Linked DNA regions of Saccharopolyspora erythraea NRRL 2338. The protein of the gene in region 1 binds, or shares a complex with, the protein of each later gene. Links are inferred from orthologs where the notes say so. Each region holds a gene or a part of one and is shown in the gene's direction. Other genes may lie near its edges. The genes, in order: secY and secA.

Region 1 (4,973 bases):
GGCCAACTGCGGCTGAGCGCTCGTGCGGTGCTCCGCGCGAGGCCGGTGGCCCCCGGCCGGTCTCGCGCGGAGCCGTGCGGTTGGGGGCGATCTCGCTTGGAGCCGTGCCGCCGGGTCGGTCTCGCGTGGAAATGCTGCCGGGGGCCGGCCGCGTGCGAAGACATGCCGCCGGGGTCGGCCTCGCGTGGAGATGCCGCCGGGTCGGCCGCGTGCGGTGCCGTGCGGCAGGGATCGACCCGTAGCCCGATGGTGTGCTGAACGCCGTTGCCGGCGGTGCGCTCGACGCGGGTCGCCACGGCGCGATAGCGACCGTCCGTGGTCGGCACCGAGGGCTTCGCATGCGCTCCGCTACCGGGCGAGGGCGACGCCCGATCCAGCGGAAACACAAGCGCCGCATGTGAAAAATGGCAACCGGTGCGGTCGTGCGGTTTCGCCGCAGCGCATTTCGCTGAGGGCGAATCGATGATCAGTGGTGAGCCCTCGGTCGCTGCCTGTGTCCACCGCGCGGCCTGCTAGAGTCGCGCCGTAGCGCCGCGTCCGACGCGTCGCTGCGTGTGAGTTTCCCGCCGTGCCGGCTGCTGGAAGCCGGCCATCGTCCCTGGCCGGTCCCGACCGGCTCGCGTACAGGAGGTTCGCGTGCTCGGCGCCTTCCGCTCGGCTCTGGCGACGCCGGACCTGCGGCGAAAGATCCTGTTCACACTGGGCATGGTCGTGCTGTACCGGCTCGGCGCCACGATCCCCTCCCCCGGGGTGTCGTACCCGAACATCCAGCAGTGCATCGTCCAGCTCCAGGGCAGCGGCAGCCAGAGCGTCTACTCCCTGCTGAACCTCTTCAGCGGTGGTGCGCTCCTGCAGCTGTCGGTGCTCTCGCTGGGCATCATGCCCTACATCACCGCGAGCATCATCATCCAGCTCCTGCAGGTGGTGATCCCGCGCTTCGAGCAGCTCAAGAAGGAAGGCCAGTCCGGCCAGGCGAAGCTGACGCAGTACACCCGGTACCTGGCGATCGCGCTCGCGGTCCTGCAGGCCACCGGTGTCGTGGCGCTCGCCGTCCGCGGCCAGCTGTTCCAGGGCTGCTCGGTCCCGGTGATCCCGGACGACTCGGTGCTCAACCTGATCGTCATCGTCATCGTGATGACCGCAGGCGCGGCCCTGCTGATGTGGATGGGCGAGCTGATCACCGAGCGCGGCATCGGCAACGGCATGTCGCTGCTGATCTTCACCTCGATCGCGGCCCGCGTCCCGGCCGAGGGCGGCAACATCCTCAACTCGCACGGCGGGCTGGTCTTCTCGGTCGTCTGCGCCTTCGCCGTCGCGATCATCGCGACCGTGGTCTTCATCGAGCAGGCCCAGCGCCGCATCCCGGTGCAGTACGCCAAGCGCATGATCGGCCGCCGGATGTACGGCGGGACCTCGACCTACCTGCCGCTGAAGGTCAACCAGGCCGGTGTCATCCCGGTGATCTTCGGTTCCTCGCTGCTGTACCTGCCGCAGCTGCTGGGCCAGCTGGCCGGCAACCAGAACACCTGGTGGGCGCAGTTCATCCAGACCTACATCGTCGACCCGGCGAGCTGGGTGCACATCCTGCTGTACATGGCGATGATCGTCTTCTTCGCCTACTTCTACGTCTCGATCACGTTCAACCCCGAGGAGCGGGCGGACGAGATGAAGAAGTTCGGCGGGTTCATCCCCGGCATCCGGCCGGGGCGGCCCACCGCCGAGTACCTCAACTTCGTGCTCTCCCGGATCACGCTGCCGGGCTCGCTCTACCTGGGCATCATCGCGATCCTGCCGAACTTCTTCCTCGGCATCACCGGTGGTCAGGGCCAGAACCAGAACTTCCCGTTCGGCGGCACCGCGGTGCTGATCATGGTCAACGTCGGCCTGGACACCGTGAAGCAGATCGAGAGCCAGCTCACGCAGCGCAGCTACGAGGGCTTCCTCCGCTAGACTGGACGGTCGGTGCGGATCGGCCCCGGCCCGGCGAGTCCTCCGGCGGAGGTCCCGGAGACCCGGGACGGAGGTCCCGTTCGGCCGCCCGGCTTCCTTGCGTAAGGTGAGCTGGATCGTGATGCCGGTCGCGCGGCCGGCGAACGCCCTGTGACGGATACCGCCAGCGCTCGGCGAAGGTGGCGCGAGGCCACCAGATTGATTCGGAGGCAGACCCTTGGTGCGATTGGTTCTCGTGGGCCCGCCCGGTGCGGGCAAGGGCACCCAAGCGGCCGTGCTCAGCGAGCAGCTCTCGGTGCCGCACATCTCCAGCGGCGACCTGTTCCGGTACCACATCGGCAACAACACCCCGCTGGGAGAAGAGGCCAAGCGCTACCTCGACGCGGGTGAGCTGGTTCCGGACGAGATCACCAACGAGATGGTGCTGGAGCGGCTGGCCGAGCCCGACGCCGCCGAGGGTTTCCTGCTGGACGGTTTCCCCCGCAACACCGCGCAGGCCGACGTGCTGGCGCGCTCCCTCGCCGAGAAGGGCACCGAGCTGACCGCGGTGCTGGAGTTCGACGTGCCGGAGGAGGAGTTGGTCAAGCGCCTGCTCGGGCGCGGCCGGGCCGACGACACCGAGGACGTCATCCGGCGCAGGCTGCAGGTCTACGGCTCGGAGACCGCTCCGCTGCTGAACTACTACCGGGACAAGCTGATCCGGATCGACGCCGTCGGCTCGGTCGAGGACATCACCGAGCGCGCGCTCAAGGCGCTGCGCACGCCGGCCTGAGCCGGAGGGGACTCGCGTGTTGCGGAGAGGGAAGGGCATCGAGCTCAAGTCCACCGGCGAGATCCAGGCGATGCGTGCGGCGGGTCTGGTCGTCGCCCGCGCGCTGGCGGCGGTGACCGCGAAGGCGCAGCCCGGCGTGAGCACCGGTGAGCTGGACGCGGTCGCCGAACAGGTCATCAGGGACGCGGGAGCGGTGCCTTCCTTCAAGGGCTACCAGGGTTTCCCGGCGTCGATCTGCGCGTCGCTGAACGAGCGGGTCGTCCACGGCATCCCGTCGCGCCACGAGGTGCTGGCCGAGGGCGACCTGCTCTCGGTCGACTGCGGGGCGATCCTGGACGGCTGGCACGGCGACTCCGCGGTGACCATCGGCGTCGGCCCGATCAGCGAGCGCGACCAGAAGCTCTCCGACGCGACCCGCGAGTCGATGTGGGCCGGGATCGAGCAGGTGCGGGCGGGCAACCGGCTCAGCGACATCTCGCACGCGGTGGAAAGCTCGGCGCGGGCTTCGGCGGCGGCCGACGGCATCGACTACGGGATCATCGAGGAGTACGGCGGCCACGGCATCGGCAGCGAGATGCACATGGCCCCGTTCCTGCCGAACCTCGGCAAGCCGGGCAGGGGCCCGAAGCTGAAGGTCGGGATGGCCATCGCGGTGGAGCCGATGCTGACGCTGGGCTCGGCCGACACGGTGGAGCTCGACGACGAGTGGACCGTCGTGACCACCGACGGCTCGCGGGCGTCGCACTGGGAGCACACCGTCGCCATCACCGAGGACGGTCCCTGGGTGCTCACCCAGCCCGAAGACTGATCACCGCCCGGGGGCTGAGGCTTCCGTGCTGCTGGACGCACGGGTCTGTTGGCGTCTTCCGGGACTGGTGAGACTGCTGTGGTTCTCGGGGCTGCTGGGTCATCGCAAGCTTCAGGCCCTTCGGGGGCGCTCGTGATCGCTCCTCACGCGGGTTCGCCCCCCGCGTCCGGCTCGATCCGAGGCCGGCGGCACACGTAGACGCGGCTGGGCGGCACGTTGCGCCACACCGCGCTGCGCGGCATCACCTCGTCGAACGTCTCGTGCAGGGCTCCGACGAACTCGCGGGTCGCTGCTCGCCACAGCGTCGTCAGGTAGGTGACCGTGGTGAACACGCCGTCGGGGTTGAGCGCCGCGGCGGCTTCGGACAGGAGTTCCCGCTGCTTCGCCGGGGGCAGCAGGGTCCAGGGGATGCTGCTGATGACGGCGTCGGCCTTCGAGACGCCCACGGCGCTCAGCAGCTCCCGCAGCCTCGCCGCGTCGCCCTCGACGACCTCCAGCCACGGCTTCGCCTGGCGCAGGTAGCGCACCATCGCGGGGTCGATCTCCACCGCCAGGTGCCGCCCGCGCTCGGGCAGCCGGGCCCTGATCTCGCCGCTGAGGGCGCCGGTGCCGGGACCGAGCTCGACCACGACCGGCGCGCCGGTGGTGGGCACCACGGTCGCGACCGCGGCCGCGACGTGGTGCGAGGTCGGCAGCACCGCGCCGACCACCCCGGGCCGGTGCAGGGCGCGTGAGAGGAACGTGCGGTACTCGTGGAGCTTGGCGCGCGTGCTCACGGGTGCTCCTGCCTGTCGGCTCGGGAATGCGACCGACCGTAGCCGCTCCCCGGTGCGCCCATGGTGCAGCTCGCCCGATGTGTCCGCCGGACTTCACCGGATCGTTCCGCGTCGTTGGGGTGCCCGAACGAAGGACGCCCCCGCCGGATGGCGGGGGCGCCTCGTAGGTGCGTGCGTCAGACCAGCGGCCTGCGGCAGAGGTAGTGCAGGATCGGCGGGAAGTTCTTCCACGTGGTGTGGGTGAGCACCTCGTCGAAGGTCTCGGCCAGCCGGACCCGGAACCTGCGCCCGCCCGCCGTGCGGTCGGCGGGCAGGTAGGTCAGCGCGGTGAACGCGGCGTGCGGGGCCATGGCCTCGGTGACCTGCTTGAGGATGTGGTCCTGGACGTCGTCGTCCAGCAGCGACCACGGGATGCTGCTGACGACCGCGTCGACCTTTCCGATCCCGCGCTGGTCGAGGATGGAGAGCAGATCGCCCGCGTCGCCGTGCACGACCTCCATCCACGGCTTGTGCTCGCGCAGGTGTTCGACCATGTCGGCGCCGAGCTCGATGCCGATGTGGCGGGCGCCCGTGGGCAGCCGGTCGTGGATGCCGTTGCTCAGCGAGCCCGTGCCCGGGCCGAGCTCGAGGACGACCGGCTCGCCGGTGGTCGGCACCACCTGGCCGA
Region 2 (10,476 bases), 400 kb from region 1 along the record:
TGGAGCGGATCGTGCGCAACCTGGTGGCCAACGCGATCGACCACGCCGAGGGCGGGCCGGTCGAGGTGCGCTTCGCCAGCAACGAGCGCGCGGTCGCGGTGATCGTGCGCGACTACGGGGTCGGGCTGCGGCCGGGCGAGGCGGAGCTGGTGTTCACCCGGTTCTGGCGGGCCGACCCGTCGCGCGACCGCAAGACAGGCGGGACCGGGCTGGGCCTGTCGATCAGCTCCGAGGACGCGCGCCTGCACGGCGGGTCGCTGGAGGCCTGGGGCGAGCCGGGTGAGGGCTCGTCGTTCCGGCTGACCCTGCCGCGAGCCCCGGGCGAGGAGATCGACTCGAGCCCGCTTTCGATGCCCGACAGCAGGCGCATCGCCGCGCCGGGCGCGCTGCTGGCCGGCGCCCCCGACCTGCCGCCGGACGGTGACGGCGAAGGCGAACCGGAGCCGAGGGACCAGGGCCCGGCGCGGTTGTCGGAGGTCTGGGAGGAGTCGAAGTGACCAGGCGAGTGCTGGCCCTGTTCGTGCTCGTCGTGCTGGCCGCGCCGGCCTGCGCGTCGATCCCGGAGAGTTCCGACCCCGAGGCGGTCAAGCGGGTCGACGAGGCCAACACGACGATGCCGGTGACCCCGCCGCCCGACGGCATCGACTCCCTCGAGCTCGTCCGCCACTTCGTCGACGCCGGCGCCGCGCCGGAGAACGACCACGCCACCGCGCGCATGCACCTCTCGCCCGCGGCAGGGCGGGTGTGGGTGCCGCCGCCCGGGATGCTGATCGTCGACCACGTCGACACGATCCCGGCGCCCTCCCCGGTTCCCCTGCCAGACGGGGTGCAGCTGGTGAGCCTGCAGGCGGAGCGGATCGGCAGGCTGCTCGCCGACCAGTCCTTCGTGCCGGAGTCCGGGGAGTACAACGCCCAGGTGCGGGTCGAGCGCCAGGCCAACGGCCAGTGGCGGATCACCAACCCGCCCGTGGAGCTGGTCGTCAGCAAGCCGGCGTTCGAGGTCAACTACCGGCAGGTGCCGGTGTACTTCTTCGACCACGACTGGAGCGGGGTGGTGCCGGACATGCGCTACGTCGTCTCGCAGCCGGCCAGCACGCTGCCGCGCCGGGTGGTCGACCTGCTGATGACGGGGCCGTCGGAGGGGCTGCGCACGTCGCTCAACAACGCGATCCCGCCCCAGGTGCAACCCAAGACCAACGTCAGCGAGACCGCCGACGGGGCGTTGGAGGTCAACCTCAGCAGCGTCGGCGACCTGCCGCACGAGGCGCGGCGCCTGATCGCCGCCCAGATCGTGCTCTCGCTGCAGAGCGTCAGCAACGCGCGCGTCCGGTTGCAGGAGGAGGGGTCCTCCCTGCTGCGCGACGGCAAGGACCTGCGCACGACGGACTTCGTCTCCTACGAGGCCGACAACGCCGGCCGGCCGGACCTGCCGGGGCTGGCGGTGGCCAGCGAGCGCCTGCACGTCCTGGACCAGCGGGCGCAGCCGGTGCCGGGACCCGCCGGGTCCGGCGAGTACGAGGTGGTCCGGGCCGCGCAGTCGGCCGACGGGGCGCAGCTCGCGGCGGTGGCGCGCAACCCGGCCGGAGGCGTCACCCTGCGCGTCGGCCCCTACGGCGGTCAGCTGCCGGAGGTGCAGCTCTCCGGTACGGACATGACGCGGCCGTCGTGGCGGGGACGGTCGGAGCTGTGGACCGTGGTCAACCGGCGCGACATCGTCCGCCTGCTCGACGACGGCGGGCGCTGGGTGCCCACGCTGATCGACGCCCGGGAGTTCGCCGCGGGCAAGGAGATCACCGACCTGCGGCTCTCCCGCGACGGCACCCGGGTCGCGGGGGTGGTCGGCGGCCAGATCATCGTGGCGGGCATCGCCGACGAGGACGGCCACCTGGTGCTGCGGCGTCCGACGGTGCTGCCGAGCAGGTCCCCCGACCTGCGCGTCACCGGTGTCGAGTGGCTCAGCAACCGGTCGCTGGTGGCGATCACCGACAGCAGCGCGGAACCGGTCCTGGAGTTCTCCTCCGACGGCTTCCAACGGACCCCCTACGCCTCGGCCAACCTCGTGCAGCCGCCGACAGCGGTGGCCGTCAGCCCGGGCGGGAAGGTCGTGGTCGCCGACCGCAGCGGCCTGTGGGAGGCCGACGACTCGACCGACCTGTGGACGCTGATGCAGAACCCGATCGGCGGCAACTCCCTCCCGTTCTTCCCCGGCTGACGCCCGAGCCTCCGCCACGTCGCACCTGCGGCGGAACGCGCCAGGTGCGGAAGTCCCTGTGGCCGAAGGTTTCTCGAGCACTTCCACCTCGACCCATGCCGGGCAGGGGCGCTCACCCGTCGACGGTGGGGGACGCGACTCACCCCGCCGCCGGTGAGCGTCGGTGAGCGTCCCCGACACGCGTCCATGAGCGCCCCCGACACACGTCGGTGAGTCCGATCGCGATTCCGGCCATGCTCACCGGATGCCCACTCGACTCCGCGACGCGCTCTCCAGCCTCGTCGACCTGCTCTTCCCCCTGCACTGCGCGGGCTGCCGCCGCAGAGGTGCCTCCCTGTGCGGCGAATGCGCCCGAGACCTCGGAGGTCTCCACCGTCAGCGACGGCTCCTGCTGCCTCCCGCGCCACCGGCGTACGCGCTGGGCGGCTACCGCGGCAGCGCACGCCGGGCGGTGCTCGCCTACAAGGAGGCCGGGCAGCGGCACCTCGCCGCACCCTTCGGCGAGCGGCTGGCCACCGGGCTGCGCGGGATCGCCGCCCTACATGGTTGGCAGCCCGCGCACTGCCTGCTCGTCCCGGCGCCATCCCGCCCGATCGCATCGCGCAGGAGGGGCGGCGCCCACATGACGAGAGTCGCCATGCGCATGGCCGAAGCGATGGCCGAACCCACCCGCGCGCCGCTCGTCTCCGCACCACTCGAAGCACAGCCATCCCGCGACCATCAACTCGTACACAAACAACCCAAAGCCCACTTACGCAACGCCGAGTCATCCGATGACCGCTGGTCCGCGGAGGTCGTCGACTGCCTGGTGCTGCGCCCTGGTGTCCGGGACTCCGCGGGGCTCGACTCCGCCGAACGGGTCCGCAACCTGACCGGCGGTGTGCTGGTCCGAACCGGTCGAATTGCGCCCGAAACCCTCCGGCGCCGCGGTGACGGCGTCCGGACGGTGCTCGTCGACGACGTCATGACCTCCGGAGCGACCGCCGCGAGCTGCCTGCGTGCGCTGGATTCGTCCGGTATGGCCGTCGATGCCGTGCTCACGCTCACCGCCACAGCCGGCTGGGACGAACGTGTGGTGGACCCGGCACCCGGAGGGGCCAGGAACTCACGCCGCTCCGCACTCGTTCCCCGGGTGTGAGCTGGCCGAACGCGACCGGTACGAGCGCTCGCGCGGCGCAACGCCGTGAGTGGGCCGAACGGGTGAAACTTGCTGCGGGCGTCGCCCGATCGGTTTGTATCCCGCGCGCGTGGACCAGTGCTTCCAACGGTTGCGGCAATCACGCTCAGTGGCCGCTTGACTTCGCCCAACTCGGGGGGTGTCACAAATCGGTAAAGAGAGCTAACGTGCCACCAATCAGCCGTACCCGGGCTGCGGGAAGGAGTGCGAAGCCCATGTCCCTGGCGCCGGAAGTGAGCTGACATCACCTCTCCCGGCGCTGTCGTGACCGTCGCTTACGGGCGCACGAAATTCGGAAACGGAGGTCGTGAATGGACATCGTCGTCAAGGGTCGCAACGTCGAGGTGCCGGACCACTACCGGCAGCACGTCGACGAGAAGCTGACTCGGCTTGAGCGGTACAGCAAGAAGACCATCCGGGCGGATGTGGAGCTCTTCCACGAACGCAACCCGCGGCAGGCGAAGACCTGCCAGCGCGTCGAGATCACCCTCAAGGGCAAGGGCACACCGGTGCGCGCCGAAGCCGCCGCAGGTGATTTCTACGCCGCTCTCGACGCCGCGACGACCAAGCTCGAAGGGCGCCTCCGCCGGATGTGCGACCGCAGGAAGGTGCACTACGGCCAGCACAACCCGACTTCCGTGGCGCAGGCGACGGCCGCGATGGCCGACCGGACGGTGGTGACCGGCACTTCAGGCGGGCGGACAGCCCTCCTCGAAGCCCCTGAGGAAGAGCAGGAGGAGCAGGAGGAGAGCGCCGAATACACCACCGCCGAGGTGCCGGAGCAGCGCTGGAGCTCCGACAACGGCTACGAGCCGGGACGGATCGTCCGGGAGAAGGAGCACACGGCCGAGCCCATGACGGTCGACCAGGCGCTCTACCAGATGGAGCTCGTCGGTCACGACTTCTACCTCTTCTCCGACGCCGACAGCGGTCGCGCCAGCGTGGTGTACCGCCGGAAGGGATTCGACTACGGAGTGATCAGGCTCGCCGAGTCCCCCACCGGGTGACGGGCGAGTCTGCGCCAACGACGACCCCTTGAGCTGTCCCCCGCGTACCGTGGTTCGCGGGGGACAGCGTCGTTCGCAGGGACGTCGAGGTTCTCCGACCAGCTCTAATACGATGACCGCAAAGCGTCCGTGACGGACGCGTCACGATCAGCTAGTGAGGTCGACCGGATGGTCCTGTCCCGACTGCTCCGCGCCGGTGAGGGCAAGTTGCTCAAGCGCCTGCGCAGGATCGCGGCGCACATCAACGAGCTTGAAGATGACGTGCTCGCGCTGTCAGATGCCGAGCTGCGGGCCAAGACCGACGAGTTCAAACGTCGGCACACCGACGGCGAGTCCCTCGACGAGTTGCTGCCGGAGGCGTTCGCGGTCGCCCGCGAGGGCGCGCGGCGCACGCTCGGCCAGCGCCACTTCGACGTCCAGCTGATGGGCGGGGCAGCCCTGCACCTCGGTCAGATCGCCGAGATGAAGACCGGTGAGGGCAAGACGCTGACCTGCGTGCTGCCCGCCTACCTCAACGCGATCGCCGGCCGGGGCGTGCACGTGGTCACGGTCAACGACTACCTGGCCAAGCGCGACGCCGACTGGATGGGCCGGGTGCACCGCTTCCTCGGCCTCGAGGTCGGCGCCATCATGGCCGACATGACGCCGGAGCAGCGGCGCCACGCCTACGCGGCCGACATCACCTACGGCACCAACAACGAGTTCGGGTTCGACTACCTCCGCGACAACATGGCGTGGAGCCTGGCCGACTGCGTGCAGCGCGGCCACTTCTTCTCCATCGTCGACGAGGTCGACTCCATCCTGATCGACGAGGCCCGCACACCGCTGATCATCTCCGGTCCGGCCGACCAGTCCTCGCGGTGGTACCAGGAGTTCGCCCGGCTTGCCCCGATGCTGAAGAAGGACCAGCACTACGAGGTCGACGAGCGCAAGCGCACGGTCGGTGTGACCGAGGACGGCGTCACGATCATCGAGGACCAGCTCGGCATCGAGAACCTCTACGAGGCGGCCAACACCCCGCTGGTCGGCTACCTCAACAACGCGCTGAAGGCCAAGGAGCTCTACAAGCGCGACAAGGACTACATCGTCCGCAACGGCGAGGTCGTCATCGTCGACGAGTTCACCGGCCGCATCCTGCACGGCCGCCGCTACAACGAGGGCATGCACCAGGCGATCGAGGCCAAGGAAGGCGTCGAGATCAAGGCCGAGAACCAGACGCTGGCCACGATCACGCTGCAGAACTACTTCCGCCTCTACGAGAAGCTCGCCGGCATGACCGGTACCGCCGAGACCGAGGCCGCCGAGTTCAACGGCACCTACAAGCTCGGCGTGGTGCCGATCCCGACCAACCGCCCGATGGCCAGGGCCGACCAGCCCGACCTGGTCTACAAGAGCGAGGTCGCCAAGTTCGAGGCGGTCGCCGAGGACATCGAGGAGAAGCACCGCAAGGGCCAGCCGGTCCTGGTCGGCACGACCAGCGTCGAGCGCTCCGAGTACCTGGCGAAGCTGCTGGTGAAGAAGGGCGTTCCGCACAACGTGCTGAACGCCAAGTACCACCAGTCGGAGGCGGCGATCATCGCCGAGGCCGGCCGCAAGGGCGCCGTCACGGTCGCCACCAACATGGCCGGCCGCGGTACCGACATCGTGCTCGGCGGCAACGTCGACCACCTCGCCGACGCCGAGCTGCGCAAGCGCGGCCTGGACCCGGTCGACAACCGCGAGGAGTACGAGGCCCAGTGGCCCGCGGTGGTCGAGAAGATCAAGGAGCAGGTCGAGGCCGAGGCCGAGGAGGTCCGGGAGCTCGGCGGCCTGTACGTGCTCGGCACCGAGCGGCACGAGTCCCGGCGCATCGACAACCAGCTCCGCGGCCGCTCCGGCCGTCAGGGCGACCCCGGTGAGTCCCGGTTCTACCTCTCGCTCGGCGACGAGCTCATGCGCCGCTTCAACGCCGCGATGGTCGAGACGGTCATGACCCGCCTGAAGGTGCCCGACGACGTGCCGATCGAGCACAAGATGGTCACCCGCGCGATCCGCAGCGCTCAGACCCAGGTCGAGCAGCAGAACATGGAGATCCGCAAGAACGTCCTCAAGTACGACGAGGTCATGAACCAGCAGCGCAGCGTCATCTACGACGAGCGCCGCCGCGTGCTGGAAGGCGAGGACCTGCAGGAGCAGGTCAGGCACATGATCCGCGACGTCGTCACCGAGTACGTCAACGCGGCGACCGCCGACGGCTACGCCGAGGACTGGGACTTCGAGAAGCTGTGGTCGGCGCTCAAGACGCTGTACCCGGTCTCGGTCAGCTGGGAGGCCCTGGTCGACAGCGACGAGGACCTGAGCAAGGAGCGGCTGCTCGAAGAGGTGCTCGCCGATGCCGAGGCCGCCTACGCCAAGCGCGAGGCCGAGGTGGACGGCAAGGTCGGCCCGGGGGCGATGCGGGAGCTGGAGCGTCGGGTCGTGCTCAGCGTGCTCGACCGCAAGTGGCGCGAGCACCTCTACGAGATGGACTACCTCAAGGAGGGCATCGGTCTGCGGGCCATGGCCCAGCGCGACCCGCTGGTGGAGTACCGGCGGGAGGGCTTCGACATGTTCCACGCGATGCTCGACGCGCTGAAGGAGGAGTCGGTCGGCTTCCTGTTCAACGTGCAGGTCGAGGCCGCCGAGCCGGAGCCCGCGCCCGAGCAGCCTTCCGTGCCGGTGTCGGTCAGCCGGTCCGCGGAGCCGACCCCCGACCTGCAGGCGGCCGCGGAGGCCGCCGCGGCGCAGTCGCAGGTCAGGCGCGCGAAGCCGACGTCGGCGGGCCCGGCGCTCAGCCAGCTTCCCGGCAGCACCACGCAGGCCCCGTCCGCGCTGCGCGGCAAGGGCCTCGACGCCCCGGAGAAGCAGCGGCTGAACTACTCCGGCCCGACGGAGCAGGGTGGCGTCCAGACCACCAGCGAGTCCGCCGGTGAGCAGGGCAACGGCACGAGCACCCGGCGCGAGCGCCGCGCCGCGGCGCGGGCCGAGGCCAAGAAGAACAAGCGCCGCTGAGCTCAAAGCAGGGACAGCACGGTGCACACCCACCGTGCTTCCTCCTGCTCGAGTCGCATCACCAGGGCCCGGACCCGGCTGGTGGTTCCGACGATCAGGCAAGCCTCGACCGTGTGGTCATCGGTCAGGCTCGCGTGAACGGAACGCAGCCGGTAGTCCGGGCCTTCTGCGTACCACCGGGGCAGGAGCGCCAGGAGCAGCGCAGCGACCGGACTCGACAGATGCCGGCGCAGCTGCGGCACGGATCTCCGCCCCGCGAGGACGTCGAGGATCTGCTCGCCGGCGGAGCGGGCGAGCGCGCACGCGGTCCTCTCGGTCACCTCGGCTCCGGCAGGAGCCAGGACTGCGGTCATGGAACCTCCCCTGGTTCTGTTGATCTCCCGCATTACTGAGAGACGACGACCCCGGATCCGGTCACCTTCGAGCCGACATTGACCGGAACGTGTGACCGCCGGTCATCGTGGCCCAATCAGTCACCACAACCGCATTCGTGCCTTCTGACCTGGTGTTTTGTTGTTAGAGGGGGGTGGTGTTCAGGGGGTGTTCAGGGTGCTGTAGATTTTCTCTTGTCAGCGCGGAACGGGCCGGACGGAGAAACGGACCGGGCACTGACGGGGGTTGCGAACCAAGCTCCTGCCTTCGGGTGGTAGAGTGGGCGGCCTTGAAACACGAATGAGCTTTGATAGCTTGACTGGTGTTGACAACTCAAATGCAGTGCTCGTTCGGTGAGCGCGGTGGGAAACGGGAAAGGCCGACCCCCCTGAAATCGCCGAAAATCGGGTCTGCTAGTGTGGTGGACACAAGCGAGAGGAAATGCTCCCCGGAGCTTCGCGGCCTGAAAATGGGGTCGGGGTGATGGTGTGGGTGTGTTCTTTGAGAACTCAACAGCGTGCCGATGATTTAGGTTAGTGTAGATTGTATGCCCCTGGATCTCGTGAACGGCCTTGATGGTTGTTTGTGGGGTTTGGTGGTTTCTTTGAGTATGGCGCTCCGGCCCTGTGGGGTTGTTTGAGTGTCTGCTGGGATTGTTTTCGACAGTCATTGTTGGAGAGTTTGATCCTGGCTCAGGACGAACGCTGGCGGCGTGCTTAACACATGCAAGTCGAACGCTGAAGCATCTTCGGGTGTGGATGAGTGGCGAACGGGTGAGTAACACGTGGGTAATCTGCCCTGTACTCTGGGATAAGCCCGGGAAACTGGGTCTAATACCGGATAGGACACATGGCCGCATGGTCTGTGTGTGGAAAGTTCCGGCGGTGCAGGATGAGCCCGCGGCCTATCAGCTTGTTGGTGGGGTGATGGCCTACCAAGGCGACGACGGGTAGCCGGCCTGAGAGGGTGACCGGCCACACTGGGACTGAGACACGGCCCAGACTCCTACGGGAGGCAGCAGTGGGGAATCTTGCGCAATGGGCGAAAGCCTGACGCAGCAACGCCGCGTGGGGGATGACGGCCTTCGGGTTGTAAACCTCTTTCGACATCGACGAAGCCTTCGGGTGACGGTAGGTGTAGAAGAAGCACCGGCTAACTACGTGCCAGCAGCCGCGGTAATACGTAGGGTGCGAGCGTTGTCCGGATTTATTGGGCGTAAAGAGCTCGTAGGCGGTTTGTCGCGTCGTTCGTGAAAACTGGAGGCTTAACCTTCAGCTTGCGGTCGATACGGGCAGACTTGAGTTCGGTAGGGGAGACTGGAATTCCTGGTGTAGCGGTGAAATGCGCAGATATCAGGAGGAACACCGGTGGCGAAGGCGGGTCTCTGGGCCGATACTGACGCTGAGGAGCGAAAGCGTGGGGAGCGAACAGGATTAGATACCCTGGTAGTCCACGCCGTAAACGTTGGGCGCTAGGTGTGGGGACTGTTTCCACGGTTCCTGTGCCGTAGCTAACGCATTAAGCGCCCCGCCTGGGGAGTACGGCCGCAAGGCTAAAACTCAAAGGAATTGACGGGGGCCCGCACAAGCGGCGGAGCATGTGGATTAATTCGATGCAACGCGAAGAACCTTACCTGGGTTTGACATGCACTAGACTGCCTCAGAGATGGGGTTTCCCTTGTGGTTGGTGTACAGGTGGTGCATGGCTGTCGTCAGCTCGTGTCGTGAGATGTTGGGTTAAGTCCCGCAACGAGCGCAACCCTTGTCCTGTGTTGCCAGCACGTAATGGTGGGGACTCGCGGGAGACTGCCGGGGTCAACTCGGAGGAAGGTGGGGATGACGTCAAGTCATCATGCCCCTTATGTCCAGGGCTTCACACATGCTACAATGGCCGGTACAGAGGGTTGCGATGCCGTGAGGTGGAGCGAATCCCTTAAAGCTGGTCTCAGTTCGGATCGGGGTCTGCAACTCGACCCCGTGAAGTCGGAGTCGCTAGTAATCGCAGATCAGCATTGCTGCGGTGAATACGTTCCCGGGCCTTGTACACACCGCCCGTCACGTCATGAAAGTCGGTAACACCCGAAGCCCATGGCCCAACCCTTTGGGGGGGAGTGGTCGAAGGTGGGACTGGCGATTGGGACGAAGTCGTAACAAGGTAGCCGTACCGGAAGGTGCGGCTGGATCACCTCCTTTCTAAGGAGCAGCATCACGTCCATCGACAGTTGTCTGTTGGTGGGGTGTCCATGGTGGGCAAGGCGAGTGTTCTTGCGCTGTGGGTGCTCGGAGGATTAGTGGAAACGCTGACCGTTGGTCTTGTTGTTCAAGGCTTGAAGATCGTTTGGCACGTTGTTGGGTCCTGAGGGAACACACTGTGTGTGGGCTCGTCTGGTTGTTGTTTGAGAACTGTATAGTGGATGCGAGCATCTTTGTGGCCAAGTTTGAAAGGGCACATGGTGGATGCCTTGGCACCAGGAGCCGATGAAGGACGTGGGAGGCTGCGATATGCCTCGGGGAGTTGTCAACCGAGCTGTGATCCGAGGATGTCCGAATGGGGAAACCCAGCCCGAGTGATGTCGGGTTACCAGCATCTGAATGTATAGGGTGTTGGGGGGAACGCGGGGAAGTGAAACATCTTAGTACCCGTAGGAAGAGAAAACACTGGTGATTCCGTGAGTAGTG

Evidence for each region.
Region 2: the proteins of secY (region 1) and secA are in contact, whole or in part, in a crystal structure (PDB 3DIN), measured with the Thermotoga maritima proteins. The link is inferred for Saccharopolyspora erythraea NRRL 2338 from one-to-one orthologs. Residues at the interface, in WP_004081795.1 of Thermotoga maritima: Glu108, Gly109, Glu110, Glu111, Ala236, Glu237, Arg238, Arg239, Ile240, Thr241, Ile242, Gln243, Tyr244, Ala245, Arg246, Arg247, Val248, Thr249, Gly250, Arg251, Arg252, Val253, Tyr254, Gly256, Ala257, Ser258, Thr259, Tyr260, Leu261, Pro262; in WP_004082002.1 of Thermotoga maritima: Glu261, Ala262, Arg263, Lys300, Ala301, Arg302, Thr303, Ile304, Ile305, Leu323, Tyr324, Asp325, Pro326, Val329, Ser330, Tyr333, Ile336, Lys340, Phe345, Val349, Glu363, Phe364, Tyr374, Ser375, Gly376, Gly377, Glu393, Ile395, Thr482, Ser483.

The regions. Positions count from the first base shown.
Region 1 is NC_009142.1:7,615,095-7,620,067, reverse strand. Bases 1-2,793 are described here. They hold secY (preprotein translocase subunit SecY), read left to right. Parts: upstream 1-636; coding sequence 637-1,950; downstream 1,951-2,793. Other genes in these bases: map (type I methionyl aminopeptidase), read left to right, coding at 2,739-2,793; SACE_RS32795 (adenylate kinase), read left to right, coding at 2,168-2,722; SACE_RS32805 (hypothetical protein), read left to right, coding at 1-16. Outside these bases: more of map, read left to right, coding at 2,794-3,530; SACE_RS32785 (class I SAM-dependent methyltransferase), read right to left, coding at 3,674-4,306; SACE_RS32780 (class I SAM-dependent methyltransferase), read right to left, coding at 4,483-4,973. UniProt on the Escherichia coli protein: The central subunit of the protein translocation channel SecYEG. Consists of two halves formed by TMs 1-5 and 6-10.
Region 2 is NC_009142.1:7,217,601-7,228,076, reverse strand. Bases 4,215-7,626 are described here. They hold secA (preprotein translocase subunit SecA), read left to right. Parts: upstream 4,215-4,564; coding sequence 4,565-7,426; downstream 7,427-7,626. Other genes in these bases: SACE_RS30975 (Rv3235 family protein), read right to left, coding at 7,429-7,626; hpf (ribosome hibernation-promoting factor, HPF/YfiA family), read left to right, coding at 4,215-4,396. In the rest of the region: MtrAB system histidine kinase MtrB, read left to right, coding at 1-497; SACE_RS30995 (LpqB family beta-propeller domain-containing protein), read left to right, coding at 494-2,212; SACE_RS35805 (ComF family protein), read left to right, coding at 2,457-3,350; more of hpf, read left to right, coding at 3,701-4,214; more of SACE_RS30975, read right to left, coding at 7,627-7,779. UniProt on the Escherichia coli protein: Required for protein export, interacts with the SecYEG preprotein conducting channel.